3 regions of the Mesorhizobium sp. M4B.F.Ca.ET.058.02.1.1 genome follow, and region 3 is predicted to be linked to each of the others. Evidence: predicted binding sites of a transcription regulator. Region 3 holds the regulator's gene; each other region holds the start of a gene.

Region 1 (10,373 bases), 1.3 Mb from region 3:
CCGGTCCGCAGAGCCCGCTCGGCGCTCGGGCGCTCTATCTCTTCCGCGACGGCAAGGACACGATGTACCGGCTGCACGGCACGCCGGAGTGGGATTCCATCGGCAAGAATGCTTCGTCCGGCTGCGTGCGCTTCATGAACCAGGACATCATCGACCTCTACAGTCGTGTTAACGGCGTCGCGCAGGTCTACGTGCGCCCGAACCTGTCGCCCGCCGGCAAGCTCACGGCCGTGTCGAACAGGACGGCCGAGCCGATCGATGCCGGCGTGCCGAGGGACGCGGAGATCTTGAAGTAGATCATCGGCAAATGGCCTGAAGGCGGACGCGCCCGGCGCGTCCGCCTTTCTGTCTGCAGCTAGTTCGTGGCGAGGTTCGGCAGCGTCACCTGGTAGACCAGGAACATGGTGTCGACATCGGCGCCGTCCTCGGCCTTGTAGGGCGCGCCGACCTGGAAGCCGTCCTGGGTCAGGAAATCGTTGTCGTTAGCGACGAACAAGAAGTAGTCGTCGGGCAGCTTCGGATCGAGCACGCTGACCAGCGACATCGCCTCCCATTTCTCAGAGAGATTGTCCTTGTCGTTCGGCTTGCCATTGTGCAGGCCGAAGCGGCCAAGCTGGGCCTTGTCGTTGATGTCGATGAACGGCGTGAGCTTGGCCGGGCTCACCGACGGATCGAGCACGCCCTTCGGCGCCACCGGTTTGTCGGCGGCGTCGAACGGGCCGCCCGCGATGTCGGTCGCGCCGGACAGGTCGACGATGTTGATCTTGCGGTAGAGCGACTCTTCGCCCTTCACGCCCTGGCCGTTGCCGCTGTCGCGCGTCAGCATCAGGAAGCTTGTGTTGGAGAGCGCGACGATCTCGCTCTGGGCCGCCACCTTGGTCTTGTCCTTGGCGTCCTTAAACACCGGCAGCGGCACGACATATTCATGCGCCAGCTTGAGGTGGGCGAGGTCGGAAGCGTCATAGACCAGCGCCCTGGTGTTCTGGCGCGTCGAACCGGAATCACCGCCATCCTGACGCGGCGCCGACTGCAGCACGGCGATCAGGAACTTGCCGTCCGGCGTCAGCGACATGCCTTCCAGGCCCTGGTTGTTCTGGCGGCCGGTCTCGGGATCCTTCGGGTCGGGCTCGGCGGCACCCGGGCCCGGATTGTCGGAGGCGAAGTTCGGCTTGCCGTGGCGCATCGGCACCAGGGCGGCCGGCGGCTGAGTGGCCGACATCAGGCGGCCTTCGGCCGAGAAACGATAGATGTTCGGGCCGTATTCGTCGGAGATGAACATGGTGCCGTCGGGCAGCCGCACGATCGCCTCGTCGTCCAGCGAGAGCTTGCCATTGTCGGCCTGCGGCAGGATCGGCATGTCGCCGGCTGCCGGGCGGACGCCGTTCAGCGGGTCGAGGCCGGTCGCGTCAGCGCCCTTGTCGTCGGTCAATAGCAAGGTGTCGGCGAGCGTCGCCTTGACACCCGACTGTTCCTGGCCGGCGGCGAGCGCCGCGCCCGGAGCGGTCGGTGCAAGCTCGATCGAAATGGTGTTGAGACGGGCGCGGTAATCGGTGGTGCCGACGACGTTGTAGCCGCGATCCGGCAGCAGCCACAGTGAACCCTTGTAGGCGTTTCCGTCGCGCGCCCAGCCCTTGACGTCGATCGCCATGCCGGAACCGGAGCCGAAGGTCTCGCCGAACTTGTCCTTCTGGCTGGCGGGGATACGGCCGACGCCGACCAGGCCCTTGTTGACATAGGCGACGCCATCGGCGAGCGCGGGCGTCAGGGTGGTGAACAGGGCAAGTGCCGCGCCAAGTGCGGCAGTCCGGCTGAGATGTTTCATCGATATCCCCTTGTGACAGAGCATGCCTGAGCGGGTGTCGCATCGACATGCCGCCAGCACCTTCCGCAAGCGGTCTAGGACTCCAACATGATACTTGCGTGACAGGCCGCGCCGGCGCGTGCCCGGAACCATTTTCCAATCGGAACCGTTGCAGGCGAGCCCAGGCATCGCCGCGATCGTCGGTCGAGCCATGGGCTCAGGAGGACAAATGGGTTTCGATCAGTATCACGAGCCGGCGGAGGAATTGACGCAGAAGGTGCGGACCTTTGCCCGCATGATCACATCGCTGATCGAGGAGGCGGAGGCGATCAGTTGGTACGAACAGCGCATGTCGGTGGAAAAGGACGCGCAGGCGCGCGCCATCATGAAGAATGCGCAAGGTGAGGAATTCAAGCACTTCGGCATGAATCTCGAATTCCTGCTGCGTCAGAAGGAAGACTGGCGGGCGGAGCTGAAGGAGATCCTGTTCACCACCGGCGACATCGTCAAGGCTGGCGAGAAGGGCGAGAAGAAGGTGGATTGAGGCCTGCCCGGCCAGCCTTCGGCAATGCTTTCAGTCGCTTTCTCTCGCGATCAGCTCCAGCGGCCAGACCTCGCGCATGATCCGCGCCCCTTCCGGGCCGGCGAAGGCAGGAAGCGATGCGAGCAGCATCTCGGCCAGCCGCCGGCCCATCGGTTCAAGCGCCGGGCGGAAGGCGGTCAGCGCCGGGGAAAAATAGCGGCAGAGCGGGGTGTCGACGATGACGATCACCGCGATGTCATGGCCGGGTCGGATGCCCATTTCGGCGAGCGCCTTGCAGCCGCCGAGCGCCATGGCGTCGTTGTTGAAGATGATGGCGGTGGGCCGGTCTTTTGCCAGCATCACACGCGGCGTCACCTGATAGCCGCCGGCCTCGTTGATGAAGCCGTCGGCGATCAGGGCAGGATCGACCTCGATGCCATGCCGCTTCAAGGCTTTGCGGTAGCCGTCGAGGAACAGGTAGCCGAAATTGAGGTTGAGGGCAGGGCGGATGGCGGCGATGCGTCGGTGGCCGCGCGCCACCAACCTGTCGACGGCGTCGCTGCCGGCCTTCTCGAAATCGAGATCCAGCGAAGGGTATGACTTGCCACCCGAACGGCTGCGGCCGAGCGTGGCGAAGGGAAAGCCTCTCTCGGCCAGATAATCAATGCGCTCGTCCTCGCGCCGTGTCCAGGCCAGCACTACCGCGTCGGCGCGGCGTGTCTCGACCACGCGGCGCAGGCGCTCCTGCTGGTAGTCGCCGGGGGCGCCCATCACCACGGTAAGGTCCAGCCCGCTTTCGGCGAGCCTGCCCTGCAGCCCGATCAGCAGCGGGATGAAGAACGGTTCGCCATATTGCTGGTCGCCCGGATGCGGCTGCAGCATGAAGGCGATCGAACGGGTGGCGCCTTGCCGCAAGCTGCGGCCGGACTGATTGGGGGCGTAGTTCAGCTTCTTGGCCGCATCCAGCACGCGCTGGCGTGTGTCGGCATTGACGTCGGCGCGGCCGTTCAGCGCGCGCGACACGGTGCCGATCGAAATGTTCAGGTGACGCGCAAGGTCGTGGATGCTGGACGCCAAGGACGGTTCTCCCCCTGCCTTGGCTAGCACTGGCTGCCGCTCAGGCCAAGGCTTTGGGATGATTTTCGCAAAACAGCCGATTGACATTCTACGCTATCGGGTGTGTTCTCGTAAACGTTTACGGAAAAACGTTTACGGTGATGCCGTGGACGCCGTGACGATCGGCCTGGAGGGGCCGAGCGGAGGAGGAGCGCTGGATGAAGGTCGTCCTGGCCGGCTGCGGAGCGATGAGCAGGCAGTGGCTCGATGCCGCGAGGCAGATCGACGGGCTGACGATTGCCGGCCTAGTCGACCTCGACGCCGAACGGGCGCAGGCGAGAGCGCGCGAATACGGGCTTGCCGGGGCCGTCATCGGCACCAGCCTCGATGCCGTCCTCGATGAGACCAAGCCTGACGCAGTGTTCGACGTCGTCGTTCCCGCCGCCCGCCGTGACGTCGCGCTTTCGGCCTTTGCCCACAACTGCCATCTGCTCACCGAAAAGCCGCTGGCCGACACTCCGGACAATGCCCGCGCCATTGTCGAGGCGGCGCGTCGCGCCGGGCGTGTTCATGCCGTCGTGCAGAACCGGCGCTATGTCGCCAATGTCCGGCGCATCCGTCGCTTTCTCGACTCGGGCGCCATCGGCAAGCCGACCAGCATCCATGCCGATTTCTTCGTCGCACCGCATTTCGGCGGCTTTCGCGAGGAGATGGCGCATGTGCTGCTGCTCGACATGGCGATCCACACCTTCGATGCCGCCCGCTACATGGCCGCCGGCAAGCCGGCCAGCGTCTACTGCCAGGAGTGGGAGCCGGCCAGTTCCTGGTACCGGCAGGGATCGTCGGCCAGCGCCGTCTTCGATTTCGGCGGCGGCAAGGTCTTCACCTATGCGGGCAGCTGGTGCGCCGACGGCTTCCGGACCAGCTGGGAAGGAAGCTGGCGCATCGTCGCCGAGCGCGGCAGCCTGCTCTGGGACGGGTTTGACGGGCTTAAGGCGGAGGTTGTGACGCCGGGCCGCGACGGCTTGTTCGACAAAACCCAGCCGATCGATGTGCCGCCGCTCGACGCATTCGACCGCGTCGACGGTCATCTCGGCATCATCAGGGATTTCATGCATGCGGTCGAGACCGGCACCGAGCCGGAAACGCGCGGCACCGACAACATCAACAGCCTGGCCATGGTCTTCGGCGCGATCGAAAGCGCCGAGACCGGACGCAGGGTTGCGATCGCCAGGGAAGCGCAATGATGGCAAACCCGCTCCTTGACATCAGGATCGGCACCATGGTCAGGGCCAATCTCGACGACCCGGCGGCCTACATCAAACAGATCCTGCCGCTCGGTTTCGAGAGCATCCAGCCGTTCTTCTGGCAGACGCTTGGCGGCAAGGACCTGCCGCGGCTCGCCGGCCAGATCCGCGAGGCGATCGGCGATGCCGACGTCACCATCTCGTCGATCGGCGTGTTCGGCAATCCGCTGGAGAGCGGCGAGGTCGATCGCGGCGTGCTCGCGGCCTGGGAGACGGTCATCGACCATGCGCATCTGTTCGGCGCTTCCACGGTCAGCGGCTTCACCGGCCGCATCCGCGGCAAGCCGCTGACCGACAGCCTGCCGCGCTTCCGCGAGGTCTGGGGGCCGCTGGCGAAGCGCGCCGCGGACAAGGGCGTGCGCATCGCCTTCGAGAATTGCGCCATGGACGGCAACTGGGCTGCCGGCGACTGGAACATCGCCCACAATCCCGACGCCTGGGAGCTGATGTTCAATGAATTGCCGGATGACAATCTCGGCCTCGAATGGGAACCCTGCCATCAGCTCGTCTACCTGATCGACCCGATGCCGCAGATCCGCAAATGGGCGCCGCGCATCTTCCATGTCCACGGCAAGGACGCCACCGTGCGCTGGGACGTCATCCGCGAGCACGGCGTGTTCGGCCGGCTGCCCTTCGTGCAGATGCGCACGCCGGGCTTCGGCGACAGCGACTGGACGCGGGTGATCAGCGAATTGCGGCTGGCCGGCTACAAGGGCGCCATCGACATCGAGGGTTGGCACGACCCGGTCTATCGCGACGACCTGGAGATCACCGGGCAAGTGCGCGCGCTGGATTATCTCAAGCAATGCAGGGGAGGTGCCAGCTACCTGCCAAATCCGATGTGAGGCCAAATTTGACGTGAGTGGCCGGCGGGAGGAGCCGGCCGGCCAGTTTTGCGGCGCACTGCCGAAACGAATGTCGAAAACCCTCGCTTGGCGAGGAAACAAAGGGAGGAACGTGCATGAGCATCGCGTTGAGAACGACACTACTGCGCACGACTGTCGTGGCCGCCGCCACGGCGCTTGCCGCCGCCATTTCCACCTTGCCGGCGCAGGCGCTCGACGCCCAATGGTGCAAGGACGTCCACATCCGCTTCTTCGTCGGCGGCGCCGAGGGCGACGCCTTCGGTACCATCGTCTATAATGGCGCCAAGCAGGCGGCGGCCGATCTCGGCCCCAAGGTCGACTACATCTTCTCCCAGTGGGACGTCGAGAAGATGGTGCAGCAATTGCGCGAGGCGGTTGCGGTCAAGCCCCAGGGCATTGCTATGATGGGCCATCCGGGCGACGCCGCGATCATGCCGCTGGCCGAGCAGGCGCACAAGGACGGCATCAAGATGATGTACCAGAACGTGCCGGTGCCGAAGGTGGTGGCGGCGTTCGGCGGCGGCTATGTCGGCGCGCAGCAGGAGCAGCAGGGCCGCGCGCTCGGCGCCGAGGCGTTCAAGCTGGCCGGGCTCAAGGCCGGCGACAAGGCGATCATGATCGGCCCGTTCGAAAACGAGAGCCGCGGCGCGCGCGAGCGCGGCACGGTCGCGGCGCTGAAGGAGGCCGGCGTCGAGGTCATCCAGCTGTCCTCGCCGCCGAGCGGCGAATGGGCGTCGGACCCCAACCTCGCCATTCCGGTGATCACTGCGGCACTGCTCAACCATCCCGACGTCAAGGCGGTTGGCTATCCCGGCGGACAGATGCTGGGCAACGTGCCGACCTACATGCAGGCGGCGGGGCGCAAGGCAGGCGAGATCTTCAATTTCGGCTTCGACACCAGCCCGCAGATCGTCGAGGGCTTCAAGGGTGGCTGGGTGCAGTTGACGGCCGACCAGCAGCCGTTCATGCAGGGCTATCTGCCTATCCTCAGCCTCTGCCAGCAGGTGGTGCTGGGCCTCGCGCCGATGAATGTCGACACCGGCGCCGGCTTCGTCACGCCGCAGAATTACGAGATCGTCGCCGAGCTGGCCAAGCAGGCGCTGCGCTGACCTCCCAAGGCTGCCGGCCGGGATTTCGCCCGGCCGGCGGGACCGCCGGCGAGGAGGCCGGCAAGACAGACAATCCGAGCGAGGATCGCATGGGCGAACGCATCATCGAACTGCGCGACATCAAGAAGTCCTATGGCCAGGTCTATGCGCTTGGCGGCGTCAACCTCAGCGTCGACCGCGGCGAGGTGGTCGGCCTGATCGGCGACAATGGCGCCGGCAAGTCGACGCTGATCAAGATCCTGTCAGGCGTGGTCAAGCCGACCAGCGGCGAGATCCTGGTGCGCGGCAAGCCGGTCAGCGGATGGAGCGCGGCGCGCTCGCGCGACGCCGGCATCGAAACGGTGTTCCAGGACCGGGCGCTGGCCGTGCAGCAGACGATCGTGCGCAACATCTTCATGGGCCGCGAGCTGACCGGCTTCATGGGCTGGCTGAAGGTCGGCAAGGAGATCGAGGAGGCAAGCCGGTTGATGCGCGAGATCGGCTTCACCTCGAAAGTGTTCACGCCGCATTCGATCGTCGGCCAGCTTTCGGGCGGCGAGCGCCAGGGCGTGGCGATCGCGCGCGCCATCTACAAGCAGGCAGAGCTGATCATCCTCGACGAGCCGACGACGGCGCTGTCGCTGACCGAGACCGCCAAGGTTTTCCACTTCGTGCGCCAGGTGCGGGCGAGCGGCCGCTCGATCCTGTTCATCGGCCACAACATCCACCACGTATTCGACATTGCTGACCGCTTCGTGGTGCTCGACCGCGGCAAGGTGGCGCTGACCGCCGACCGCAGCCAGATCAAGTCGGCGGAAGATCTCATCAACTTCATGGAAGACGTGGCGCATCCGGGCGGCCTGCCCGGACTGCACGAGGCGGGCGAAGCGGAGCAGGGAGCGCGATGAGCAAGGCCATGGAACCCGATCTGCAATCTCCCCTGGGAAGAACAAGCGGCCAGGCAGGCAAGGAATGGAGCCATCCATCCGACCACTGGCTGCGCGGCTTCGTCATCGACAACCGCGCCGCGCTCGGCACGCTCGGCGTGTTCATCTTCATGATGGCGGTGTTCATCATCGCCAATCCGACGGTGTTCACCACCTGGTATCTCTACAGTTCGGTGCTGACGACGCTTCCCGTTGCGCTGTTCGTGGTCGTGCCGCTGGTCTTCGTCGTCACCTGCGACGAGATCGACCTGTCGTTCCCGGCGACGATGGGTTTTGCCTCATGGGTCTTCGCGCTGGTCGTGCAGGCCGGCTACGATCCGTTCCTCGGCATCGCCGCCGCGCTGGTCACCGGTACGCTGCTCGGCTTCCTGGTCGGCTCGCTGGTCGTCTATGGCGGACTGTCGTCGCTGATCGCCACGCTCGGCATGAATTTCCTGCTGCGCGGCCTGATCCAGATTATCAACGAGGGCAGGTCGACGGCGCTGACCGGCCTTGCCGACAGCTCAGCCTACAAGATCTTCTCGAGCCAGCTCTGGGGCATCCCGGTGCAGATCTTCTGGGCCATCGCCTTCGTCGTTTTCTCGGCGCTGCTCTACAACCGCCACCGCTTCGGCGCGCAGGTGAGGGTGGTCGGCGACAATCCGGACAGCGCCAAGCAGATGGGCATCGACGTCAAGCGCGTCAAAGTCAAGGTGTTCGTCTTCACCGGCATCGGGGCGGCGATCGCCGGCACCTTCTCGGTGATGATCAACTTCACCTGGTGGCCAACGGCCGGCGACGGCTATCTGCTGCCGGTGCTGGCCTCGGTGTTCGTCGGCGGCACGCCGACCTGGGGCGGCATCGGCACGGTGGTCGGCGGCGCCATCGGCGCGGTGACCGTGTCGTTCATCCAGACCGGTGTCGTGGCGGCGGGGCTGAGCGGCTTCTACGTGCAGTTCTTCAACGGGCTAATCATCATCCTGTCGCTGCTCGGCCATAAATGGAACCAGGCGCGGTATCGGTGAGGCTACTCAAACGCCGGTGACAAACCCGTCCAGAACGCGTTTCTGGCCGGCCTTGTCGAAGTCGATGGTCAGTTTGTTGCCTTCGATTGCCGCAATGTTGCCGTTGCCGAATTTCTGGTGGAAGACGCGGTCGCCGACGCTGAAGGCCGACGGCTTGTCGGCGACGGATTTGGCGACCAGCTCGCCGTCGATGGTGCGGCCCTTGACCGAGGTGCGGCCGGCGCCGTAGCCTGAGTCCGTCTCGCCATAGCCGATGCGCTCGACCTGGTGGCCGGAGCGCGTGCCCCAGTTGCGGTCGGTGGCCTCGGTGCGGTTGGCCTGCGCGCGCTGCCAGCCCGGCGTCGAATAGGTGTTTGAGAAGGATTTTTCCTCGCCGACATTGTCGAAGCGCGAGGCGCCGTAGGGGTTTTGCCGGCCGCCGCGCCCGGATGCGAACGAGCCGCCGCCATAGTTGTTGCCGTAGCCGCCATAGGAATTGCCGCTCTCGGCGATCTCGACATGGGCTTCCGGCAATTCGTCGAGGAAGCGCGACGGGATCGTCGATTGCCAGAGGCCATGGATGAGGCGGTTGGAGACGAACCAGATGTGCAGGTTCTTCTTCGCCCGCGTCAGCCCGACATAGGCAAGGCGGCGCTCTTCCTCCAGCCCGGAGCGGCCGCCTTCGTCGAGCGCGCGCTGATGGGGAAAGAGTCCTTCCTCCCAGCCGGGGAGGAAGACTGTCTCGAATTCAAGGCCCTTGGCCGAATGCAGCGTCATGATCGAGACCGCGTCGAGCGACTCGCTCTGCTCCGCCTCCATCACCAGTGCCACATGTTCGAGGAAGGAGCGCAGCGATTCGTACTCCTCCATGGAGCGGACAAGCTCCTTGAGGTTTTCCAGCCGCCCCGGAGCTTCCGCCGAGCGGTCGTTCTTCCACATGTCGGTGTAGCCGCTCTCTTCCAATATGGTCTCGGCGAGCTCGGTATGTGGCGTGGTCTCCAGCGCCTTCTGCCAGCGCTCGAAATTTGCCGCGACCTCGCGCAGGGCGGCGCGCGGCTTCGGCTTCAGCTCGTCACTTTCAGCGAGGTTGCCGGCAGCTTCCAGCATCGGGATACGGAGAGCGCGCGCCGTGTCGTGGATCTGACGGATGGTGGCTTCGCCGAGCCCGCGCTTCGGCACGTTGACGATGCGCTCGAAAGCGAGGTCATCGCCGCTGTTGGCGACGACGCGGAAAAAGGCCAGCGCGTCGCGGATTTCCATGCGCTCGTAGAAGCGTGGGCCGCCGATGACGCGGTAGTTCAGACCGAGCGTGATGAAGCGGTCCTCGAAGGCGCGCATCTGGAAGGACGCGCGGACCAGGATCGCCATGTCGTTCAGATTGTGCTTCTGACGCTGGTAGGCCTCGATCGCCTCGCCGACGGCGCGCGCCTCTTCCTCCGAATCCCAGGCGGCATGGACATGCACCTTGTCGTCTTCGGGGTCGTTTCGGTCGGTGAACAGCGTCTTGCCGAAGCGGCCTTCGTTAAAGGCGATGAGATGCGACGCGGCGCCGAGGATATGCGCGGTCGAGCGGTAGTTGCGCTCCAGCCTTATGATGGTGGCGCCGGGGAAATCCTTGTCGAAGCGCAGGATGTTGTCGACCTCGGCACCGCGCCAGCCATAGATCGATTGATCGTCATCGCCGACGCAGCAGATGTTGACGGTGGCCGGGCGGGAATTCCCCTCCCCCTTGAGGGGAGGGTGGCCGGGCGAAGCCCGGTCGGGTGGGGTCCTCGCGGCAGTGCTCGACGCCCCTGTGCTCG
Region 2 (10,373 bases), 2.5 Mb from region 3:
TGATATCGGACAAAGACGGTTGCGCGAAATGGCGGGCGATCGCTTCCAGCACCAACCGGTCCGTCTCACGCCTTGCCGGGACGAAAAAGCTGCGCAGCACCGATTCCGGGTCGCCGGTGGCGCAGAGCCGGTCGAGGAAGCCGGCCTGGTCCTCGGCCTTGATGGTGTGGGTGGCAAGCCCCGACCACAGCGCGTCGCCGTGGCGAATCCGGGTTCCGGTCAGCGCCAGATACATGCCGAAACTGCCGCCGAGGTCCGGCAGTAGGTGGCTCGCACCGACATCGGGGAAGAAGCCGATGCCGACCTCCGGCATGGCGAACTGGGCGTTCTCGGTCAGCACGCGCTGCGAGCCGTGGAAGGAAATGCCGACGCCGCCACCCATGACGATGCCGTCGATCAGCGCGACATAGGGCTTCCTGAAGGCGTTGATGCGGGCGTTGAGCCGGTATTCGTCGGCAAAGAAGTCGACCGGCGGCCGCCCGGCACGGCCGGCCTCATAGATGTGCAGGATGTCGCCGCCGGCGGAGAACGCCCTGCCCTCGGCCTTGACGATCACGACATCGACGCCGTCATCGCGCTCCCAGGCTTCGAGCGCCTTGCCAAGCGCCTTGACCATGGCGTGCGTGACAGCGTTGAGCGCCTGCGGCCGCGTCAGCGTAACGACGCCGGCCCTGCCCAACCGCTCGAAGCGAATTTCGTCGCCTCCGCCAAAATCCATCGTAAGAGAATCCTCCCCCGCGCCTGCGGGATTTGAAGTGCTAAGCGGCGACTGGGCGAACGTCAATTGTCGGGCGCGGGCAGAGATGACTGCGCTCGTTCGAATTGCCACAGGCTGCCTACCACACGAAGGGGATCAACGCCTTGGTTCGCCTGGCATAAGCAGGAAATTCATTGGGGAACTGCACCGCAAGGAGCCGGTCTTCGGCGCCGACGCGCCAGAGAAAAAGCGAGCCCAACAGGATAAGCAGGAAGATAAAACCGCCGCCCACCACGATCGCTGATCCGATACCTGCGACCATGCCGCCTGTGTACATGGGATGACGCACGTAGCGGTACGGGCCGGAAGTCACAAGTTCATGGTCCTGCTTGGCCGAGACGGTCTGGCTCCAGTTGCGGCCAAGGCTTTGTCGCGCCCATACCAGGAATGCCATGCCAGCAAGGGTGACGACGACACCAATGCCGGCTAAAGCCGGGCCCACGGGCGCGAAGTTGACGAATGCGAACGCCCGCAGATGCGGAAGCAGGAAGGCCACTATCACAGCGAACAGCAAGGCGAAGCTTTGCAGCAAATGCGGCCGTGTATCGCGCTTCACACCCGCCGCTTGAATGGTGAGATAGACGATCAGCAGGATCCAGGCGGCATAGATGAGCCAGATGAAGATCATTGCTCGCTCCTTCGATTGGCCATGCCGGTCCAGCGTGGCGCACGGATGCCCCATGCCGGCGGCCATGCGGCGCAAAGCAACCGACTTGGCCGCTGTTGGCGCCCGGTGCTAGAAGATGGCCACGTTGAACTGGATGGCAAGACATGACCGGGCCTTCTCGTCTCATGGCTGCAACGATCTGCCTGATCGCTCTTTGCCTCATGTCTGGTGCTGCTCTGGCCGCGACGGAAGCGCTCTACCAGTCGCAGACGATCGTCACCGGCACCGGCGAGGTCAACCGGAAGATCGGCTTCAGGGATTGCCTGGACAAAGTGCTTGTGAGGGTCTCGGGCGATCAGCGGCTGCCGGGCAAACCGGAGATGGCGGCGCTGCGCGACAAGGCAGGCGATTTCGTCGAATCCTTCCGCTACCACGACCGGCTGGAAGGCATCCCCGTGCATGACGAGCAAGGCACGCATGACCGGCCGCACGACCTCACCTGCCTCTACAAGCCCGCTGTGATCGACAAGGTGCTGGCCCAGCTTGGCAGCAAGCCTTGGCTCGGCGAGCGACCGACGGTCGCGGTTTTCCTGATGGCCGAGCAAGGCACGCGGCATTTCGCGCTGAGCGCCGATGACGAGCGCGGCGAGGCGATGCGCGAATCCTTCATCAACGCCACGGGGCCGCTGCTGATGCGCATCGCCTTCCCGCCGGGGTCGATGATTTCCGGGATGGACGAGAAGGCGCTGCACACCACCGACATGGCCACGCTCGACGAGCTGGCGAGGAAGGCCGGCGCCGACCAGGCGCTCGCCGGCAGCATCGTATGGAGCGACAAGGACCTGGGCTGGATCGCCGACTGGCGGCTGGCCGATGGCGGCAAGACCTATCGCTGGCAGGTGCGCGGCGTCAGCTTCGACGAGGCGTTCCGTGTCGCCATGCGGGGCGCGGCGCAAGTGCTGTCGGGCAATGGGCAGCCCTGAGAGGTCGGCGCTGCCCCCTTCTCCCCGTCAACGGGGACAAGGAAGGCTGGCACAATCGTGTCGCATTGGTCTGTCGGGAGACCGCGTGTTAAAACCGGTCAAACGAGAGTTGACGCGATGAACAAATTCACCCCCGCAAAGCCTGCCGGCGCGCGCAGCGTCGACGAGATCACCGGCAGCCGGCGGCTGAGGCGCATGCGCAAGGCCGACTGGTCGCGGCGCCTGGTGCAGGAGAACCGTCTTTCGGTCGACGACCTTATCTGGCCGATCTTCGTCGTCGACGGCAAGGATGTGCGCGAGCCGATCGCCGCAATGCCCGGCGTGTTCCGCCTGTCGCTCGACCTCGCGGTCAAGGAGGCCGAGCGTGCGGCCAAGCTCGGCATTCCGGCGATCGCCACTTTTCCCAATGTCGAGCTTTCGCTGCGCGACCAGACCGGCTCGCACATCCTCGACCCGGAAAACATCATCAACCGCGCCACCCGCGCCATCAAGCATGCGGCGCCGGAGATCGGCATCATCACCGACGCCGCGCTCGATCCGTTCACCAGCCATGGCCATGACGGCATCCTGCGCGACGGCATTATCGTCAATGACGAGACGGTTGCGCAGGTGGCGGCGGCAGCCGTCATCCAGGCCGCGGCCGGCGCCGACATCATCGCGCCGTCGGACATGATGGACGGCCGCATCGGCGCCATCCGCGACGCGCTCGACGCCAACGGTTTTCAGGACGTGGCGATCATGTCCTACGCGACGAAGTTCGCCTCCGCCTTCTACGGCCCGTATCGCGAGGCGGTGGGCACGGCCGGCCTGCTCAAGGGTGACAAGAAGACCTACTATCTCGACCACGCCAATTCCGACGAGGCGCTGCGCGAGGCCGAGCAGGACCTCGCCGAAGGGGCCGACATGCTGATGGTGAAGCCCGGCCTGCCCTATCTCGACATCATCCGCCGGCTGAAGGACGAACTGCAAATGCCGACCTTCGCCTACCAGGTGTCGGGCGAATATTCGATGATCAAGGCGGCCGCCGCCAATGGCTGGATCGACGGCGAGAAGGCGATGCTGGAATCGCTGCTTGCGCTGAAACGCGCCGGCTGCGACGGAATCCTCACCTATTTCGCGCCAGAAGTGGCGGCGATGCTGAAGGGATAGCCGACATTGCTGCGGGGGCTGGGCAAGCATCTCAAATCATTGTTCGTTGCCACCCCACGCGGCGATACTACTACGCCGGGCTATCACGCCTACGTCACGCTCCATGACTGGATTGTGCCGAGTTCCAAGCTGTCCAGTGCTATCGGGCCGCTTTCGGGAAAGCATCAATCCGCGCTCGACACCGCATGGGCCGAACTGGAGAACGGCCTGGCGGGCTGGAGGACGAAACATCTCATTCAGGCGGCTGATCTCGCCGCGGAAATCCGCAACGGCCCGTCGGCGCCCGACCTCGCCAATACCGTTGTTTCCATTCTCGTCGATCACTCCGGATCGATGCGCGGCCAAAAAATGCTCTACGCCGCCGCTTCCGTCGACATTGCACAGGAGTTCCTGAGGACGCTAGGCATCAAGGTCGAGCTCCTGGGCTTCACCACGCGCGCCTGGCGCGGTGGGTACTCACGGCAGACCTGGGATGCAGATGGCCGGCCCAAAAATCCGGGCAGGCTGAACGACCTGCTTCATATCGTTTATCGGGAGGCCGACGATATGCGTCAGGGCAGTATCGGTCATGCTCTCAAGGTGATGTTGCGGCCGGACCTGCTCAAGGAAAATATCGACGGCGAGGCCATCGAATGGGCAGCCGACCGGCTGCGGAAACGTCCCGAGCGCCGGAAAATACTGCTCGTCGTGTCGGACGGGGCGCCGGTCGACGATTCCACGCTTCACGCAAATGGCCCTCGCTATCTCCAAGACCATCTCTTTCAAGTGGCGGTGCAACTGGAGACAGCCGGAGACGTTGAGTTGCTGGCGGTTGGTTTTGGTTCCTATGTCGACAACTCCTATCGAGTGTCAACGAATTGCGAGGCACCCGATGAGCTCGGCAGAACCATGTTGATGGCATTGCAGCGCCAGCTTGTCGCCGGTGGAACGATGTCTGCCGGTGACACGGCGGACGAGGTTGGTAGTTCGCCGTCGCCGAACTGATCATTCTCCTGAACTTGCCGGGGCGCGATCCGCATCCATCCGCGCACCAGATACCGCTTGCAATACGCAATCAGTTAGACTAACCACTAACTGCTTGCAAAATACAACTGGTTATGAAGGAGGTAGCATGTCCAAGCTTCGCGTCAGTGCATTCACCCTGTCGCTTGACGGCTTCGGCGCCGGTCCGGATCAGGATCTCGCCAACCCGCTCGGTATCGGCGGCGAGAACCTGCACAAATGGATGATCGGCACCCGCTTTTTTCGCAAGATTGTGATGGGCAAGGACGGCGGTACCACCGGCACGGACGACGCGTTCGCCACGCGCAGCTTCGAGAATGTCGGCGCCTGGATCCTCGGCCGCAACATGTTCGGCCCGATCCGCGGCGAATGGCCGGACGAGACCTGGAAGGGCTGGTGGGGCGACAACCCCCCTATCACGTGCCGACCTTCGTGCTGACGCATCACAAGCGGGCGCCGATCGCCATGGAAGGCGGCACGACCTTTTACTTCGTCACCGACGGCATCCACTCGGCGCTGGAGCAAGCCAGGGAGGCGGCTGGCGGCAAGGATGTGCGGGTCGGCGGCGGCGTTTCGACCATCCGACAATATCTGCACGAGAAGCTCATAGACGAGATGCACCTAGCGGTATCGCCGGTGCTGCTCGGCAAGGGCGAGCATCTTTTCGCCGGCCTGGACATGCCCGGCCTTGGCTATCGCTGCACCGAGCAGGTGGCAACGCCCCTCGCCACGCATGTGGTGATTGAGCGGGCGTGATTACAGCTCTTTCTCCCCGTTCACGGGGAGAAATGCCCGGCAGGGCAATGAGGGGCCGCGCTGCCGGTTGAAGATTGGCGACAAGCCGCTGACGGCGAACTAAGGCTCAATTGCTGACGTCGGCGCCGCCCCTCATCCGCCCTTCGGGCACCTTCTCCCCGTAAACGGGGAGAAGGAAAAAAGATGCTCAATACTTCTCCGGCACGTAAAGCTCGCGCGGCAGCACCTGGCGCTCGTATTCGGGATTGAAGACGCGCTCGGGCAGCGTGATCTCCTCGTGCGGAACCTCCTCATAGGGAAACTGCTGCAGCAGATGGTCGATGCAGTTCAGCCGGGCGCGCTTCTTGTCGTTGCCCTCGACGATGAACCAGGGCGCCTCGGGGATGTTGGTACGGGCGAAGGTCTCTTCCTTGGCCTTGGTATACTGCTCCCACCGCACGCGCGACTGCAGGTCCATCGGCGACAGCTTCCACTGCTTCATCGGGTCGTGGATGCGCATCAGGAAGCGCATCTGCTGCTCCTCGTCGGTGATCGAGAACCAGTATTTGACCAGCGTTATGCCGGAGCGCACCAGCATGCGTTCGAATTCCGGCACGTCGTGGAAGAATTCCTCCACCTGGTCCGGCCCGGCAAAGCCCATCACCCGCTCGACGCCGGAGCGGTTGTACCAGGAGCGGTCGAACAGCACGATCTCGCCGCCGGCAGGCAGATGCGGCACGTAGCGCTGGAAATACCACTGCGACTTCTCGCGCTCGGTCGGCGCCGGCAGCGCCACGACGCGGCAGATGCGCGGATTGAGCCGCTGGGTGATGCGCTTGATGACGCCGCCCTTGCCGGCCGAGTCGCGGCCTTCGAAGATCACGACGACCTTCTTCTTGTGGTAGGCCACCCAGGACTGCAGCTTGATCAGCTCGGATTGCAGCCGCAGCAGGTCACGGAAATATTGCTGCCGCTCGATCGAAGGCGGATGCGAATCCTTGTAGATCTTGGCGATCTCCAGCGACAGCGCCGGCTCCGATAGCTCCAGTTCGTAGTCCTCGTCGAGCGTGTCGGCGAGTTCGGCTTCCAGCCAGTCCCTGGCTCCGGAATTCGATTTCAGTTCGTTCATCGTGCTGCTCCGCGTGCCAGCCTGCCATGTGTGGTGGGATGACACCCTGCTGCCGCGCGCCATCCTGAGCCGACTTCAATAAAGGCCGGCAATGACGGTTTTATTGCAATACCGTCGCTTGAGATTTGAACGACCGCTCGCCGCGACAGGGCGACAAACCGGTGAACTTGTCCTACAAATATGCGTTCTCATTCGGGCAGCCCGCTCGTGGCGCCTCTCCCAATGCAATCGCGAGGATCTCAAATGGAATACCGCACACTCGGCCGTTCCGGGCTGAAGGTTTCGACGTTGACGCTCGGCACCATGACCTTCGGCGGCGCCGGCGCCTTCGCGGCGGTCGGCAAGACCGACCTCAATGAAGCGAGCCGGATGATCGATCTCTGCATCGATGCCGGCATCAACCTCATCGACACCGCCAATGTCTATTCGAACGGGATTTCGGAAGAGATCATCGGCGAGGCTCTGGGCGGCAAGCGCAAGGACGACGTGCTGATCGCCTCCAAGGCGCGCATGCGCATCGGCAAGGGTCCCAACGACGAGGGCCTGTCGCGCCATCACCTGATCCGCGAGTGCGAGAAGAGCCTGAAGCGGCTGAAGACCGATGTCATCGACATCTACTTCCTGCACGAATGGGATGGCGTGACGCCGCTGGAGGAGACGATTGCCGCGCTCGACACGCTGGTGAGCCAAGGCAAGATCCGCTATGTCGGCTGCTCGAACTATTCCGGCTGGCAGGTGATGAAGGCGCTCGCCATCAGCGACAGCAGCCACCAGCCGCGTTTCGTCACCCAGCAGATCCACTACACGCTCGAGGCCCGCGAGGCCGAATACGAGCTCTTGCCTATCGCGGTCGACCAGGGGCTCGGCGTGCTGGTGTGGAGCCCGCTCGCCGGCGGATTGCTCAGCGGCAAGTACGACCGCAACAGCCCAACCGCCCGCCAGCTCGGCGGCTGGTCGGAGCCGCCGATCCGCGACCAAGACCGGCTGTGGCAGATCGTCGACGTGCTCGTCGACATCGGCAAGGCCAGGGGCGTATCGGGCGCGCAGGTGGCGCTCGCCTGGCTGCTCGGCCGGCCGGCCGTCTCGTCGCTGGTGATCGGCGCCCGCAGCGAGGCGCAGCTCAAGGACAACATCGCCGCCGCCAGCCTGACTCTGTCCTTCGACGAGCGTGCGCGGCTCGACGCCGTCAGCCGGCCGCCGGTCCTCTACCCCTATTGGCACCAGCAGCTGACGGCCAAGGGCCGCTTCGGACCGGCCGACCTGGTGCTCGACCGCAGCGATATCTGAGGGGCCGCAACGGGTCAGCCGGCGATGAAGCGCCAGACTTCGGGATCCGGTTTGACCTGGCCGCTCAGCACGAAATATTTGTAGAGGACGAGCAGCGAGATCGCCTGTTCGTCCCGCTCGTTGCGGAATTTTCGGCAATAGGCGTTGGCGGCGGCGACGATGCGTTCGGCCTCGGCCGGGTGCCTTTCGAAATGACGCACCTTGTCGGCGAGATCGGAGAAGTCAGGCGCCAGCTGCACATAGTGGACACCGGCCCTGACCTCGCTTTCGGTGAACCAGGTCTCGTAAGTCGGTGGCGGCATCAGGCAGAGCGAGTTCGAGCTCATGATCCATTTGAGGTTGGTCGCGACATCGTTGCCTTCGAGCGAGACAATGTAGCGGTAGCGCCGCTGCTCATCGATGGTGAGATAGGGTTTTTGGTATTCGGCCTTCGCGTCCTTTTTCGGCGTCCCGACATCGCAGATCGGCAAGTGGCGCACCGCATCGAGGAACCGCGTGCGGATCGGGTTGTTGAGATCGCCGCGCCAAACCACCAACGGACGCTTGTCGGCGAAGGGCTGCCGGTCGGCGGGCATCTGGAAGTGGCGGAACTTGTCCAGCTTCATCAGCACCGCATTGCCGTTGCCGTCCATGATCGGCCGGTCCTTGACGATCGCCGGCATCTTGGGAACGTCGATGACATCGCCAAATTCGAGGTCGATGAGCAGCACCGGATCAAAATAGCGGGCAAATTCCTTGAGGTCGTAATAATACATGCTCGGCGAGAACGGCAGCCGGCTGACCGGCACCGCTGCCGGGCTCGGCACAAAGGGCTGCTGCAGCCTGTTATAGAAGTTCACCCGCTCGCGGACCGAGCCGTCCGACCGCCGTGCCTGCTCAAGCCATCCCCTCAGCCGGTGGCGGAACAGCGCCTGCGGAGCGAGGTCGCGCGCGAAGTTGCGCGCGTAGTAAAACACCTTGGCTGCGGTTCGGAGAGGCGTGGCCATCGTTGGTCACCTGGACTGGGGGCAAAATGCTCTTAGCATCAGTCCGTCGAACTTTCACACTGCAAACTGCACGGCACCGCCGGCCGGCCGAGAGCCGGCTGGGTTGGCGGGCGCAATGCCGCGCAAGCCATTGTGCGGGTGACGGTTCAGTCCAGGGCGATGGTCGCGATCACGCGGCGACGACGGCGAAGCCCCGGGCCCGCAGGCCGCGCCGGTCGTCGCGCAGCGACGTCACCAGCCGGTTGCGGCTGCCGACGATATGGGCTGAAAGCAATCGCGCCGCCGCTTCCGCATCGCCCACCCGCACAGCCGCCAGTACGGCATGATGCTCCGCCCATGCGCGGCCGAGTGCCGCCTCGTCGCGTACCTCCAGCCAGCGCGCGCGGGAGAGCCTGGTCATCGCATCGCGCACCGCCCGAAACAAGAATTCGTTGCCGGAGAGCCTGGCCAGCTCGATGTGGAAATCCATGCCGATGCGGCGCCATTCCTCGCGCGGAGTGCCTGCATCGCAGGACTCCAGCATCGCCTCGATGGCGTCGACGGCGCTTCTGTCCTCCAGCAGGCAGGTCAGCCTGACGGCGGCCACCTCGACCGCCTCGCGATAGACGGCGATTTGTTCGAGTTCGGCCAGATTGATGGGCGAGACCGTCCAGCCGCGCCCGTCGCGGCAGATCAGCCCTTCGGTTTCCAGCCGCAGCAGCGCGGCCCTGACCGGCGTGCGCGAGGCGGCGAAGCGGCTCTCGATCCAGCGCTCGGTCAGGCGCTCGCCGGGCCCGATCTCAAGACCGAGGATCATCTCGCGAAGCTGCCGTTCGACGCTCTGCATCTGCGACATGGCGGTTCCGTTCGTATGGCCGCATTGACAGCGGCAGGGTTGAGGTCCATGACGGATACCAGCTTGGTATCCCAAATTGGTATCCGTAACAACCCCACCATGGCACGGGCATGAGATGAGCAAGAACGGCAGCGAACAGGGCGGCTACAACGTCCACTGGCGGCGCAATCTCGCCGTCTGCTTCGCGGGCTCGTTCAGCACGCTCATCGCCATGACCTTGCTGCTGCCCTTCCTGCCGCTCTATGTCGAGCAGTTGGGCGCCGAGGGCCATGCCGCGATCGTGCAATGGTCGGGCATCGCCTACGGTGCCACCTTCTTCGCGGCCGCCCTTGTGGCGCCGCTGTGGGGACGGCTGGGCGACCGCTACGGCCGCAAGCTGATGCTGGTGCGTGCCAGTTTCGGCATGGCGATCTGCATGTCGCTGACCGGCATGGTCGAAACCGTCTGGCAACTGGTTCTGCTGCGCCTGCTGATCGGCTTTGCCGGCGGCTATTCGTCGGGCTCGACCATCCTGGTCGCCATGCAGACACCGAAGGAGCGTTCCGGCTGGGCGCTGGGCGTGCTCTCGGCCGGCATCACGGCGGGTGGCCTGGTCGGGCCGCTGCTGGGTGGCGCATTGCCGCCGGTGATCGGCATCCGCGCCACCTTCCTGCTGTCGGGCGGCGTCATCTTCCTCGCCTTCCTGGCGACGACCTTCCTGATCAAGGAGACCCCTCGCCCGGCGGCGGCCAAAACTGGAGCTGCGTCAAAGCCGAAAAGCGGCTGGTCGCAGATCCCCGACAAGCGCCCGGTCGTCGCCATGCTGGCGACCGGCATGCTGCTCGCCTTCGCTACCATGTCGATCGAGCCGATCATCACTGTCTATGTGCAGCAGCTGATCGAGGACGAGAGCCGGGTGACCTT
Region 3 (10,373 bases):
AGGGCGCGCGCGTCCAATTGCGCGACATCGTCGTTGCCGATCCGTCGGTCATCGGCACGACGCGCAATGTCGACATCCTCGTCGCCGCAAACCTCGATTCCGCCTTCAAGGGGCAGATCGATCTCAATGTCGAGGAAGCGCGCCGCAAGGTCTCGGACCAGCAGGTCGCCTGGATGAACCAGCTCAAGGCCGACGGCACCATGGCCGAGCATTTCAACAAGGGCCTGTTCAGCTATGGCGCCTCGAGCCGTCCGGAGACATCGGGCATGGGCGTTGCCATCATCGGCTCCTTCTACATGATGGTGATCGTGCTGCTTCTGGCGCTGCCGATCGGCGTCGCCGCCTCCATCTATCTGGAGGAGTTTGCCAAGAAGAACCGCTTCACCGACCTGATCGAAGTCAACATCAACAATCTGGCGGCGGTGCCGTCGATCGTCTTTGGCCTGCTCGGCCTCGCGGTGTTCATCAATTTCCTCGGCATGCCGCGCTCGGCCGCCTTCGTCGGCGGCCTGGTGCTGACGCTGATGACACTGCCGACGATCATCATCGCCACCCGCGCGGCGCTTGCCGCCGTGCCGCCGTCGATCCGCTCGGCGGCGCTCGGGCTTGGCGCTTCCAAGATGCAGATGGTGTTCCAGCATATCCTGCCGCTTGCCGCCCCCGGCATCCTCACCGGCACCATCATCGGCCTGGCGCGCGCGCTCGGCGAAACCGCGCCGCTGCTCCTGATCGGCATGGTCGCCTTCGTCGCCGACTATCCGAAGACTCCGTTCGATCCGGCGACCGCGCTGCCGGTGCAGATCTACATGTGGGCCAACGAGGCCGAACGCGCCTTCGTCGAGCGTATGTCGGGCGCCATCATCATCCTGCTCGTCTTCCTCATGGCCATGAACATCACAGCGATCGTGCTCAGGCGCCGGTTCGAACGGCGCTGGTAAAAGAAGGCATCTGGTATGAACATCATGACCGAACAGTCTCTTGAAAACGCAGTGGGCGACAAGATGAACGCCAAGTCGAACGAAGTGATCAAGATGCGCGGCGACAAGGTCGGCGTGTTCTACGGCGAAAAGCAGGCGCTGTTCGACGTCAATCTCGACGTCCGCCTCAATCAGGTGACGGCGCTCATCGGACCTTCGGGCTGCGGCAAGTCGACCTTCCTGCGCTGCCTCAACCGCATGAACGACACCATCGACTCGGCGCGCGTGACGGGCAAGATCACGCTGGACGAGGAGGATATCTACGACAAGAACATCGACGTCGTGGAGCTTAGGGCTCGCGTCGGCATGGTGTTCCAGAAGCCCAACCCGTTCCCGAAGTCGATCTACGAGAATGTCGCCTACGGCCCGCGCATCCATGGGCTGGCCAAGCGCAAGGCCGACATGGACCAGATCGTCGAATCCAGCCTGAAGAAGGCGGCGATCTGGAACGAGGTGAAGGACCGCCTGCACGAGCCCGGCACCGGCCTGTCCGGAGGCCAGCAGCAACGCCTGTGCATCGCCCGCGCCATCGCCGTGTCGCCGGAAGTGATCCTGATGGACGAGCCCTGCTCGGCGCTCGACCCGATCGCCACCGCCCGTGTCGAGGAGCTGATCGACGAACTGCGCCAGAACTACACGATCGTCATCGTCACCCACTCGATGCAGCAGGCGGCCCGCGTGTCGCAGCGCACGGCGATGTTCCATCTCGGCTACCTGGTCGAGGAAGGCGCCACCGACAAGATGTTCACCAACCCCGACGACAAACGCACCCAGGACTACATCACCGGCCGGTTCGGCTGATTTCCACGCACGAGGACAGGATCATGGGTGAACATCATACGGTTGCGTCTTTCGACGAGGATCTGGGAGCGATCAGCAAGCTGATCGCCGACATGGGCGATCTCGCCCGCTCGATGGTCGCCGGCTCGACGCGCGCGCTGCTCAATTCCGACAATGCCCTGGCGCAGCGCGTTGTTTCCGACGACGCCATCATGGATGCACGCCAGCGCGAACTCGACGACCGCGCCATCACGCTGATCGCCAAGCGGCAGCCGATGGCCAACGATCTGCGCGCCGTGGTCGGCTCGATCCGCATGGCGGGCGACCTCGAACGCATCGGCGACCTCGCCAAGAACATCGCCAAGCGTGTCGGTACCGTCGGCCTCAGCGTCACGCCGCGTGATCTCTCGCATTCCATCGACGGCATGGCGCAGCTTGTGCTGGTCCAGGTGCAGGGCGTCATCGAGCAATATGCCGCCGCGGATGCCGCAGCCCTCGCCAAGCTCCGCAACGACGACGAACGCATCGACGTCAAATACACCTCGGTGTTCCGCGAGCTCCTGACCTACATGATGGAGGATCCGCGCAACATCACCGCTTGCACGCATCTTCTATTCTGCGCCAAGAACCTGGAGCGCATCGGCGACCATGTCACCAACATTGCCGAGAACGCCTACTACGTGCTGACCGGTCAGCAACTGCCCGCCAATCGTCCGAAGCTGGACGAGACGGCGATGTCGGCGCCGGCGGCCTGAGAAGAAGGGTGACCGGCTGATGATCGCGCCACGCATCATGGTGGTGGAGGACGAGGAGCCGCTGGGGGTGCTGCTCCGCTACAATCTGGAATCGGAAGGCTACCAGGTCGAGGTGGTCACACGCGGCGACGAGGCCGAGATCCGGCTGCAGGAAAACGTGCCCGATTTGCTGGTGCTCGACTGGATGGTGCCGGCGGTTTCCGGCATCGAGCTCTGCCGGCGCCTCAGGATGCGGCCGGAGACCGAGCGGCTGCCGATCATCATGCTGACGGCGCGCGGCGAGGAAAGCGACCGGGTGCGCGGCCTTTCGACCGGCGCCGACGACTATCTGGTCAAGCCGTTCTCTACGCCGGAGTTCATGGCGCGGGTGAAGGCGCTGCTACGCCGCGCCAAGCCGGAAGTCCTGTCCAGCATGCTGAAGGTCGGCGACATCGTGCTCGATCGCGAGTCGCATCGCGTTTACCGCAAGAAGAGCGAGATCCGGCTCGGCCCGACCGAATTCCGGCTGCTCGAATTCATGATGCGGCATCCCGGCCGGGTGTTCTCGCGCAGCCAGCTGCTCGACAATGTCTGGGGCGAGACGATCTACATCGACGAGCGCACCGTGGACGTGCATGTCGGGCGCTTGCGCAAGGCGGTCAACAATGGCCGCATGCCGGATGTCATCCGCACCATACGCGGCGCGGGCTACGCGATCAGGGAAGATTGACGCTCAGGCCACGCTCTTCCCGGCGGCGCTGCCTTTCGCCTGGACGCCTGGCGCGAAAATCTCCTGGTCGACAAAGCCGAGCGCGCGCATGGCGCAGCCCTCGCGGATCAGCGGCAGTTCGTTCGGCTCGGTGTCGAACGAGATCGATTTCGAATGCTGGCCGCCGGCGGTCTGGGCGATCGCCTCGCGCAGCGCCGGCTCGATCAGGTCGAAGGCGGCGGCGCTGACGCCGACCATGGCGACCGGTGCGGGATCGATCAGCGCGAACAGGCTGCCGAGGCCGAAGCCGAGCGCCTCGCCGGCCTTGCGATAGGCTTGGCGCTCCGGACCGTCGCCGGCGCGCGCCCGCGCTGCGAGCGAGCGCATGTCGGCGTCGCTGACATCGACCGGCTCGGCGTCCTCGCCCATCTCCTTGGCATTGCGCCAGATGGCGTAGTTGCCGGCATAGGCCTCGACGCAGCCGCGCCGCCCGCAGCGGCAGAGCGCGCCGCCCGGCCGGTGGATCATATGGCCGAATTCGCCGCCCGAGGAATGGGTGCCGGTGAACAGCTCTCCCTTCAGCACCAGCCCCATGCCGATGCCGTGCGACAGCAGGATGGCGATGAAGTCGTCGCGGTAGCGGTCAGGGTCACGCCACTGCAGGGCCACCGCCATCATGTTGCAGTCGTTCTCCATGGTGGCCGGAACGCCGAATTCGGCTTCCAGTATGTCGGCGAAGGCGATGTCGGTCTGCGGCGTGATCGGCGACCACAACATGGCGCGGGCATGGGTGTCGGTGATGCCCTGGATGCCCATGGCGATGCGGGCGACGCCGCGGACGTCGAGATCGGGATCCTCGAAGCGGCGCCGGACGATGGCCACGCATTCGCCGATCAGCTCGTCGCGCGGCATGATCGCCGTGTCGAGGCGGCGCTGCTCTTCGGCAATGACCTGCCCGGCGTAGTCGATGACGGCGACGGAAAGGAAGTTCAGCGACAGGACCACCGTCATCACCGCCGTGGCTTCCGGATTGAGCGCAAGCCCGACCTGCGGCCGGCCGCGCTTCAGCGAAACAGCCTCGTTTGCCTTGCTCTCGGTCAGGATGCCTTCCTGGATCAGGTCGGACGAGATCGCCGAGATGGTCGAATGGCTGAGGCCGGTGGTGGCGGCGATCTCGGTCCGCGACGGCTGGCCGGCGCGGCGCACGGCCGAAATCACCATCGCCCGGTTGCGTCGGCGCAGATCGTCGTGGCGGATTCCAACCGACATGCCCTATTTCCTCCCGGTCGTCGCGGCCGTTTTTGATCTCAAGGGGCCGTCGGCGGACACCGTATGAATTGTGGCAGAAGCGGGCCGGCCTGTCATTTATTTATTACGGAGCTCGAAAAAAATTCGCAGGGGCGTCAGAATCCAGCAGAATCAATGTTGACAGCGCTCCGGCGTTGGATCACTATTTTTTCGAGGCTCGAAAAAAAGCCTCTATGCCGGCCTCAGGGCCAGTCTGGGTCGCGCCGCAATGGCGCAGGGAGGATATCATGAAGAAATTCGCAGCCGCCATGCTGGCGGGTGTCGCCATGTCGTTGACGCTCGCGTCGGTCGCCGAGGCGAAGGACAAGGTGATCGGTGTTTCCTGGTCGAACTTCCAGGAAGAACGCTGGAAGACCGATGAAGCGGCGATGAAGAAGGCCATCGAGGCGGCCGGCGACAAGTATATTTCCGCCGACGCGCAGTCCAATCCGGGCAAGCAGCTGACCGACGTCGAAAGCCTGATATCGCAGGGCGCCAACGCCCTGATCGTGCTGGCGCAGGACGCCTCCGCGGTCGGACCGGCGGTGCAGAAGGCGCTGGACGAAGGCATTCCAGTCGTCGGCTACGATCGGCTGATCGAGAACAAGGACGTCTTCTACCTGACCTTCGACAACAAGGAAGTCGGCCGTATGCAGGCCCGCGAAGTGTTCAAGGTCAAGCCGGAAGGCAACTATGTCTTCATCAAGGGCTCGGGCGCCGACCCGAACGCCGATTTCCTGTTCGCCGGCTCCATGGAAGTCCTGAAGGTAGCCATCGACGGCGGCAAGGTCAAGAATGTCGGCGAGGCCTATACCGACGGCTGGCTGCCCGCCAACGCGCAGAAGAACATGGAGCAGTTCCTGACCGCCAACGACAACAAGGTCGATGCGGTGGTGGCGGCCAATGACGGCACCGCAGGTGGCGTCGTCGCCGCGCTGACGGCGCAGGGCCTCGCCGGGACCGTTCCGGTGTCGGGCCAGGACGGCGACCACGCCGCGCTGAACCGCATCGCACTCGGCACGCAGACCGTGTCGGTGTGGAAGGACGCGCGCGAGCTCGGCAAGAACGCCGCCGAGATCGCCTCGGCGCTCGCCGACGGCAAGAAGATGACAGACATCGCCGGCGTCAAGGATTTCACCACGCCGGGCGGCAACACCGTCAAGTCGCTGTTCCTGACGCCGGTGGCGATCACCAAGGACAACCTCAACGTCGTCATCGACGCGGGCTGGATCAAGAAGGACGAAGTCTGCGCCGGCGTTGCCGCCGGCGCCGTCGCCGCCTGCAACTGAGGCAAGCCTTCCGGTTTGAAGACTCGGCGCCGCGGCCCAAGAGCCGCGGCGTCCATCGAGCTTCGCTTCGCAACGGCTTCCGGCTTCAAGTGAGCCGGGAAAGCCAATAGAATCATGTTCCGGCAACCGCGCCAGACGGCAACCGGTGGGAGGAAATCATGACCGATACGACCTCAAGCACGGTCGCCGCGGACCGGGCACGCGCAGCCGAACTCAGCGCCGCCGGCCGCTTCCTTAAGGCAACCGAACTCGACACGCGCATGCTCGGCATGGTCGGCGCGCTGCTGGTCATCTGGATCGGCATCCACGTCCTGTCGGGCGGGCTCTTCCTGACCCCGCGCAACCTTTGGAACCTGTCGGTGCAGACCTCCTCGGTGGCGATCATGGCGACCGGTATGGTGCTGGTCATCGTCATGCGCAACATCGACCTTTCCGTCGGCTCCGTCGAGGGCGTGGTCGGCATGATCATGGGCGTGGCGCAGGCCGAATTCCTCATTCGAGTCATTGGCTTCCAGCTCGGCAATCCGTGGCTCTGGATCATCGCGCTCGCCGCCGGCGTGGTGCTTGGCCTGGCGATCGGCGCGTTCCAGGGCTTCATCATCGCCTACATGGAGGTGCCGGCCTTCATCGTCACGCTGGGTGGCCTGCTGGTCTGGCGCGGCATGGCCTGGATGATCACCAGCGGCCGCACGGTCGCGCCGCTCGACGCCACTTTCCAGCTGATGGGCGGCGGACCGCGCGGCTCGATCGGCGCCACAGCCAGCTGGGTCGTCGGCGTCGTCGCCTGCGCGGCGGCCGCTTTCGCGCTGCTCAACGGCCGCTCGCAGCGCAAGCGGTTCAATTTCCCGCTGCGCCCGGTATGGGCCGAAATCTTCCTCGGCATCGTCGCCTGCGCCGCCATCCTCGGCGCGGTCTGGGTCGCCAATTCCTATCCGTGGCCGGTCGGCATCGTGCGCCAGTACGCCGAGCAGAAAGGCATCGCCATTCCCGAAGGCGGCCTGTTCATCGCCCATGGCATCGCCATACCGGTGCTGATGGCGGTCGCGGTCGGCATCGTCATGACCTTCATCACCAGGCGCACCCGCTTCGGCCGCTATGTCTTTGCCATCGGCGGCAATCCGGAAGCGGCCTCGCTCGCCGGCATCAACACGCGCTGGGTGACGATGAAGGTGTTCATGATTATGGGCGTGCTGGCCTCGATCAGCGCGGCGATCTCGTCGGCGCGCCTCAACGCCGCGACCAACGCGCTGGGCACGCTGGACGAACTGCTGGTCATCGCCGCCGCCGTCATCGGCGGCACGTCGCTCGCCGGCGGCTCGGGAACCGTGCTGGGAGCCATGCTCGGCGCGCTTTTGATGCAGTCGCTGCAGTCAGGCATGGTGCTGCTCGGCATCGACTCGCCGCTGCAGAGCATCGTCGTCGGCGCGGTTCTGGTCGTCGCCGTCTGGCTCGACACCGTCTACCGCAAGCGAGTCTGAGCAAGAACTTCAGGGAGGAGACGCGACCATGGAAAAGACAGCTCCCACCACCGGCACGCCGCTGATCGACATGCGCAACATCTCGATCGCCTTCGGCGGCATCCGCGCCGTCGACGACGCCTCGATCGATCTCTTCCCCGGCGAGGTGGTGGCGCTGCTCGGCCACAACGGCGCCGGCAAGTCGACGCTTATCAAGATACTGTCCGGCGCCTACAAGCGCGACGCCGGCCAGATCTTCGTCAATGGCGAGGAGGCGCACATCTCCAACCCGCGCGACGCCAAGAAATACGGCATCGAGACGATCTACCAGACGCTGGCGCTCGCCGACAATGTCGACGCCGCGGCCAACCTCTTCCTCGGCCGCGAGCTGATGACCGGCTGGGGCACGCTCGACGATGTCGCGATGGAGGCCGAGGCGCGCAAGGTGATGGGCCGACTCAATCCGCGTTTCCAGCGCTTCAAGGAGCCGGTGATCAAGCTTTCCGGCGGCCAAAGGCAGTCGGTGGCAATCGCGCGCGCCATCCTGTTCAATGCCCGTATCCTGATCATGGACGAGCCGACGGCGGCACTCGGGCCGCAGGAGACGGCGCAGGTCGGCGAACTGGTCAAGCAACTCAAGGCCGACGGCATCGGCATCTTCCTGATCAGCCACGACATCCACGACGTGTTCGAGCTCGCCGACCGGGTCTGTGTGATGAAGAACGGCCAGGTCGTCGGCACCGCGCGCACCAGCGACGTCACCCAGGACGAGGTGCTCGGCATGATCATCCTCGGCAAATGCCCGCCTGGCGCCATTCCTGGGCCGGGAGCGCTGAAGATCGCCGCTTGAGTCTGTAAGCCGGCTAAGTGACGCTCGCGGATGGGCCAAGCGTCATGATGGTTTGACAGCGCCATTGTGTTGCCGCGGCGACTTGCTCATAAAGGAGCGTATGCTCAGGGGCACCGCCATCCTTTGAAGAAGTTCTTCCCGATCGTCGCCTTCATCGCCGTCGCGCTGATCAGCCTGACGATGGCGGGGTTCGCCTATTTCGCCACGCAGGAAGCGGCGCGAATCAAATTCGATGCGACAGCAGACGACGCGCTCAACCGCATCGAGAGCCGTATCGATCTCCATCTTTCGCTGCTGCGCTCGACCCAGGCGCTGTTCGACGCCCGCAATGGCGACATTTCACGCGGCGAGTTCAAGGCGTTCTTCAGCGCGCTCGATGTCGACAACAATTTCGCCGGCCTGCGCGGCATCGGCTTCCTGCGGCTGGCCAAGGCCGGCGACGAGGCGGCGGTCGAGCGCGACATCCTGCGCGACCACGGCGTCGCCCATCAGGTCTACCCTGCCACGACGCAACCCTGGCGCACGCCGATCGTGATGTTCGAGCCGATAGACCCGTCCAACCAGGCCAGCATCGGCTTCGACATGTTCACCGAGCCGGCGCGGCGGGCGGCGATCGAAAAGGCAATGGCCGACGATCAGCAGCATGCAAGCGGTCTGGTCCAGCTCGGCCAGGGAACCGGTGCCACTCAGACCTTCCCCGGCTTCCTGGTCTTCGTGCGGCTCAATGTCGAGACCGCGCCCGAAGTCATCAACGCCAGCCGCTCCTCGACCGCTGGTTTCCTCTATGCGGCGTTTCGTGCCCGCGATCTGTTCCAGACGGCGCTCAGCCGCACGCCGCTCCTGCCGGTCAACACGGAGATCTATGACGGCCAGCCTGACGCCGACAATCTCCTTTTCCGGTCGGAGACGCCGCCGGTGGAGACCTTTGGCGACAGGCTGCTGGTGACCCGCAAGATCGTCGTCGCCGGCCGTCCCTGGACTGTGCTGTTTCGGCCGACAAGCGCTTTCTCGCTGCCTTCGTCGCGCGCCATTCCGGTGATGCTCGGCCTGTTCGGGCTGCTGCTCGCCGGCGCGATCGCGCTGGTGGCGCGCTATCAGGAGCGGGCTTACGACGCAGTGTCGCTGCTACACGAGACGACGGAAAAGAGCCTGCTCGAAAAGGAGCTGATGCTGCAGGAAATGAAGCATCGCATCAAGAATTCGATCACGCGGGTGCTGGCGATAGCGCGCCAGACGGCCTCGCACGCCACCGACGTGAAGGAGTTCTCGTCATCCTTCGCGGCGCGGCTGCAGGCGATGGCAGCGTCCCAGGACATGCTGACCCGCTCGCGCTGGCAGAAGGCCGATCTCGGCGATCTCCTGCGCATCGAGCTCGGCCAGGTGTTCGGCAAGGAGCTTCCCGAAGACATATTGTCGGGGCCGGAGGTGCTGCTTGACGAGACGACCACCCAGGCGCTCGGCCTGACCTTCCACGAACTGGCGACGAACGCACTGAAATATGGCGAGGCCGGCAATTCCGTGGGAGCACTCAAGGTCGACTGGTTGCTGGAAGGGCGCGGCCGGGATCGGACGTTGGTGCTCAACTGGCGAGAGGCCGGGCAGAAGCAGCTCGAAGCACCGGCCAAGACAGGCTTCGGCACCAAGCTGATAGACCTCAACGTCACGCGCGAATTGGGCGGCACGATCAAGCGCGATTTTCGCGCCGAGGGGCTGGTGGTGGTAATCAGGGTCCCGCTGGCGGGGTGAATGGATCCCGTTCGCTCTGAACGGTCATTTTCAGGCGGCACAAACAAACGGAGACCGGACGAGCCGGCCTCCGTTCCTATTGCGCCTGATGCGAAGCGATCAGCAGCGTGCCGTGTAGAGACGGCCGCGATTGTCGCGATACTGGCAATAGCCATTGCGCAGGTTGCGGACCAGCAGACCCGAGCCGGCGCCGACGGCCGCACCGATCAGCGCGCCCTTGGTGCCGCCGATCAGGCCACCGGCGACAGCGCCGACACCGGCGCCAACGCCAACGTCCTGCTCGGTCGTGCTGCAGCCGCTGACAGCGACCACCGCAACCATGGCAATAATCATCTTCCGCATAGAGTCACCTCTCCTTTGTCCTCACTTTAGGAGGCTACAACCGCCATTTAACATGAAACAACAGCCTTGGCCCGCTCGATTTTATTGTTGACCAAGATAGGTTTTTTCGGGGCGCGCACTGTTGTTGGAGGCAAGGACGAGGCTGGATACCTGCAATGATGCGTCGAGCGTGCCATCCGCACGCACGTTCCAGACGACCTGG

The links. Region 3 encodes PhoB, which activates phosphate uptake and scavenging genes when phosphate is short. Its sites were predicted from a motif close to TGTCATNNANCTGTCAT; they were not measured.
Region 1: a site for PhoB is predicted at 1,910-1,926, ahead of EJ073_RS00410 (esterase-like activity of phytase family protein). Genes of this name have one in related genera too.
Region 2: a site for PhoB is predicted at 6,454-6,470, ahead of ppk2 (polyphosphate kinase 2). Genes of this name have one in related genera too.

What each region holds. Positions count from the first base shown of each region.
Region 1 is NZ_CP034450.1:83,025-93,397, forward strand. Features, by position in the region: gene EJ073_RS00405 (L,D-transpeptidase) at 1-296, shown strand, start outside; gene EJ073_RS00410 (esterase-like activity of phytase family protein) at 356-1,822, opposite strand; gene EJ073_RS00415 (hypothetical protein) at 2,031-2,345, shown strand; gene EJ073_RS00420 (LacI family DNA-binding transcriptional regulator) at 2,376-3,401, opposite strand; gene EJ073_RS00425 (Gfo/Idh/MocA family oxidoreductase) at 3,599-4,627, shown strand; gene EJ073_RS00430 (sugar phosphate isomerase/epimerase) at 4,624-5,532, shown strand; gene EJ073_RS00435 (substrate-binding domain-containing protein) at 5,649-6,662, shown strand; gene EJ073_RS00440 (ATP-binding cassette domain-containing protein) at 6,752-7,549, shown strand; gene EJ073_RS00445 (ABC transporter permease) at 7,546-8,592, shown strand; gene EJ073_RS00450 (UvrD-helicase domain-containing protein) at 8,599-10,373, opposite strand, start outside.
Region 2 is NZ_CP034450.1:1,228,922-1,239,294, forward strand. Features, by position in the region: gene EJ073_RS06250 (enoyl-CoA hydratase/isomerase family protein) at 1-718, opposite strand, end outside; gene EJ073_RS06255 (isoprenylcysteine carboxylmethyltransferase family protein) at 837-1,385, opposite strand; gene EJ073_RS06260 (DUF2066 domain-containing protein) at 1,529-2,347, shown strand; gene hemB (porphobilinogen synthase) at 2,465-3,496, shown strand; gene EJ073_RS06270 (cobalamin biosynthesis protein CobT) at 3,503-4,480, shown strand; partial or broken gene EJ073_RS06275 (dihydrofolate reductase family protein) at 4,608-5,254, shown strand; gene ppk2 (polyphosphate kinase 2) at 5,442-6,362, opposite strand; gene EJ073_RS06285 (aldo/keto reductase) at 6,606-7,649, shown strand; gene EJ073_RS06290 (glycosyl transferase family 90) at 7,664-8,635, opposite strand; gene EJ073_RS06295 (GntR family transcriptional regulator) at 8,805-9,470, opposite strand; gene EJ073_RS06300 (MFS transporter) at 9,586-10,373, shown strand, end outside.
Region 3 is NZ_CP034450.1:5,203,514-5,213,886, forward strand. Features, by position in the region: gene pstA (phosphate ABC transporter permease PstA) at 1-938, shown strand, start outside; gene pstB (phosphate ABC transporter ATP-binding protein PstB) at 954-1,778, shown strand; gene phoU (phosphate signaling complex protein PhoU) at 1,802-2,512, shown strand; gene phoB (phosphate regulon transcriptional regulator PhoB) at 2,532-3,221, shown strand; gene EJ073_RS25315 (ROK family protein) at 3,225-4,469, opposite strand; gene xylF (D-xylose ABC transporter substrate-binding protein) at 4,736-5,776, shown strand; gene EJ073_RS25325 (sugar ABC transporter permease) at 5,935-7,254, shown strand; gene EJ073_RS25330 (ATP-binding cassette domain-containing protein) at 7,283-8,083, shown strand; gene EJ073_RS25335 (CHASE domain-containing protein) at 8,207-9,829, shown strand; gene EJ073_RS25340 (YMGG-like glycine zipper-containing protein) at 9,929-10,171, opposite strand; gene EJ073_RS25345 (hypothetical protein) at 10,253-10,373, opposite strand, start outside.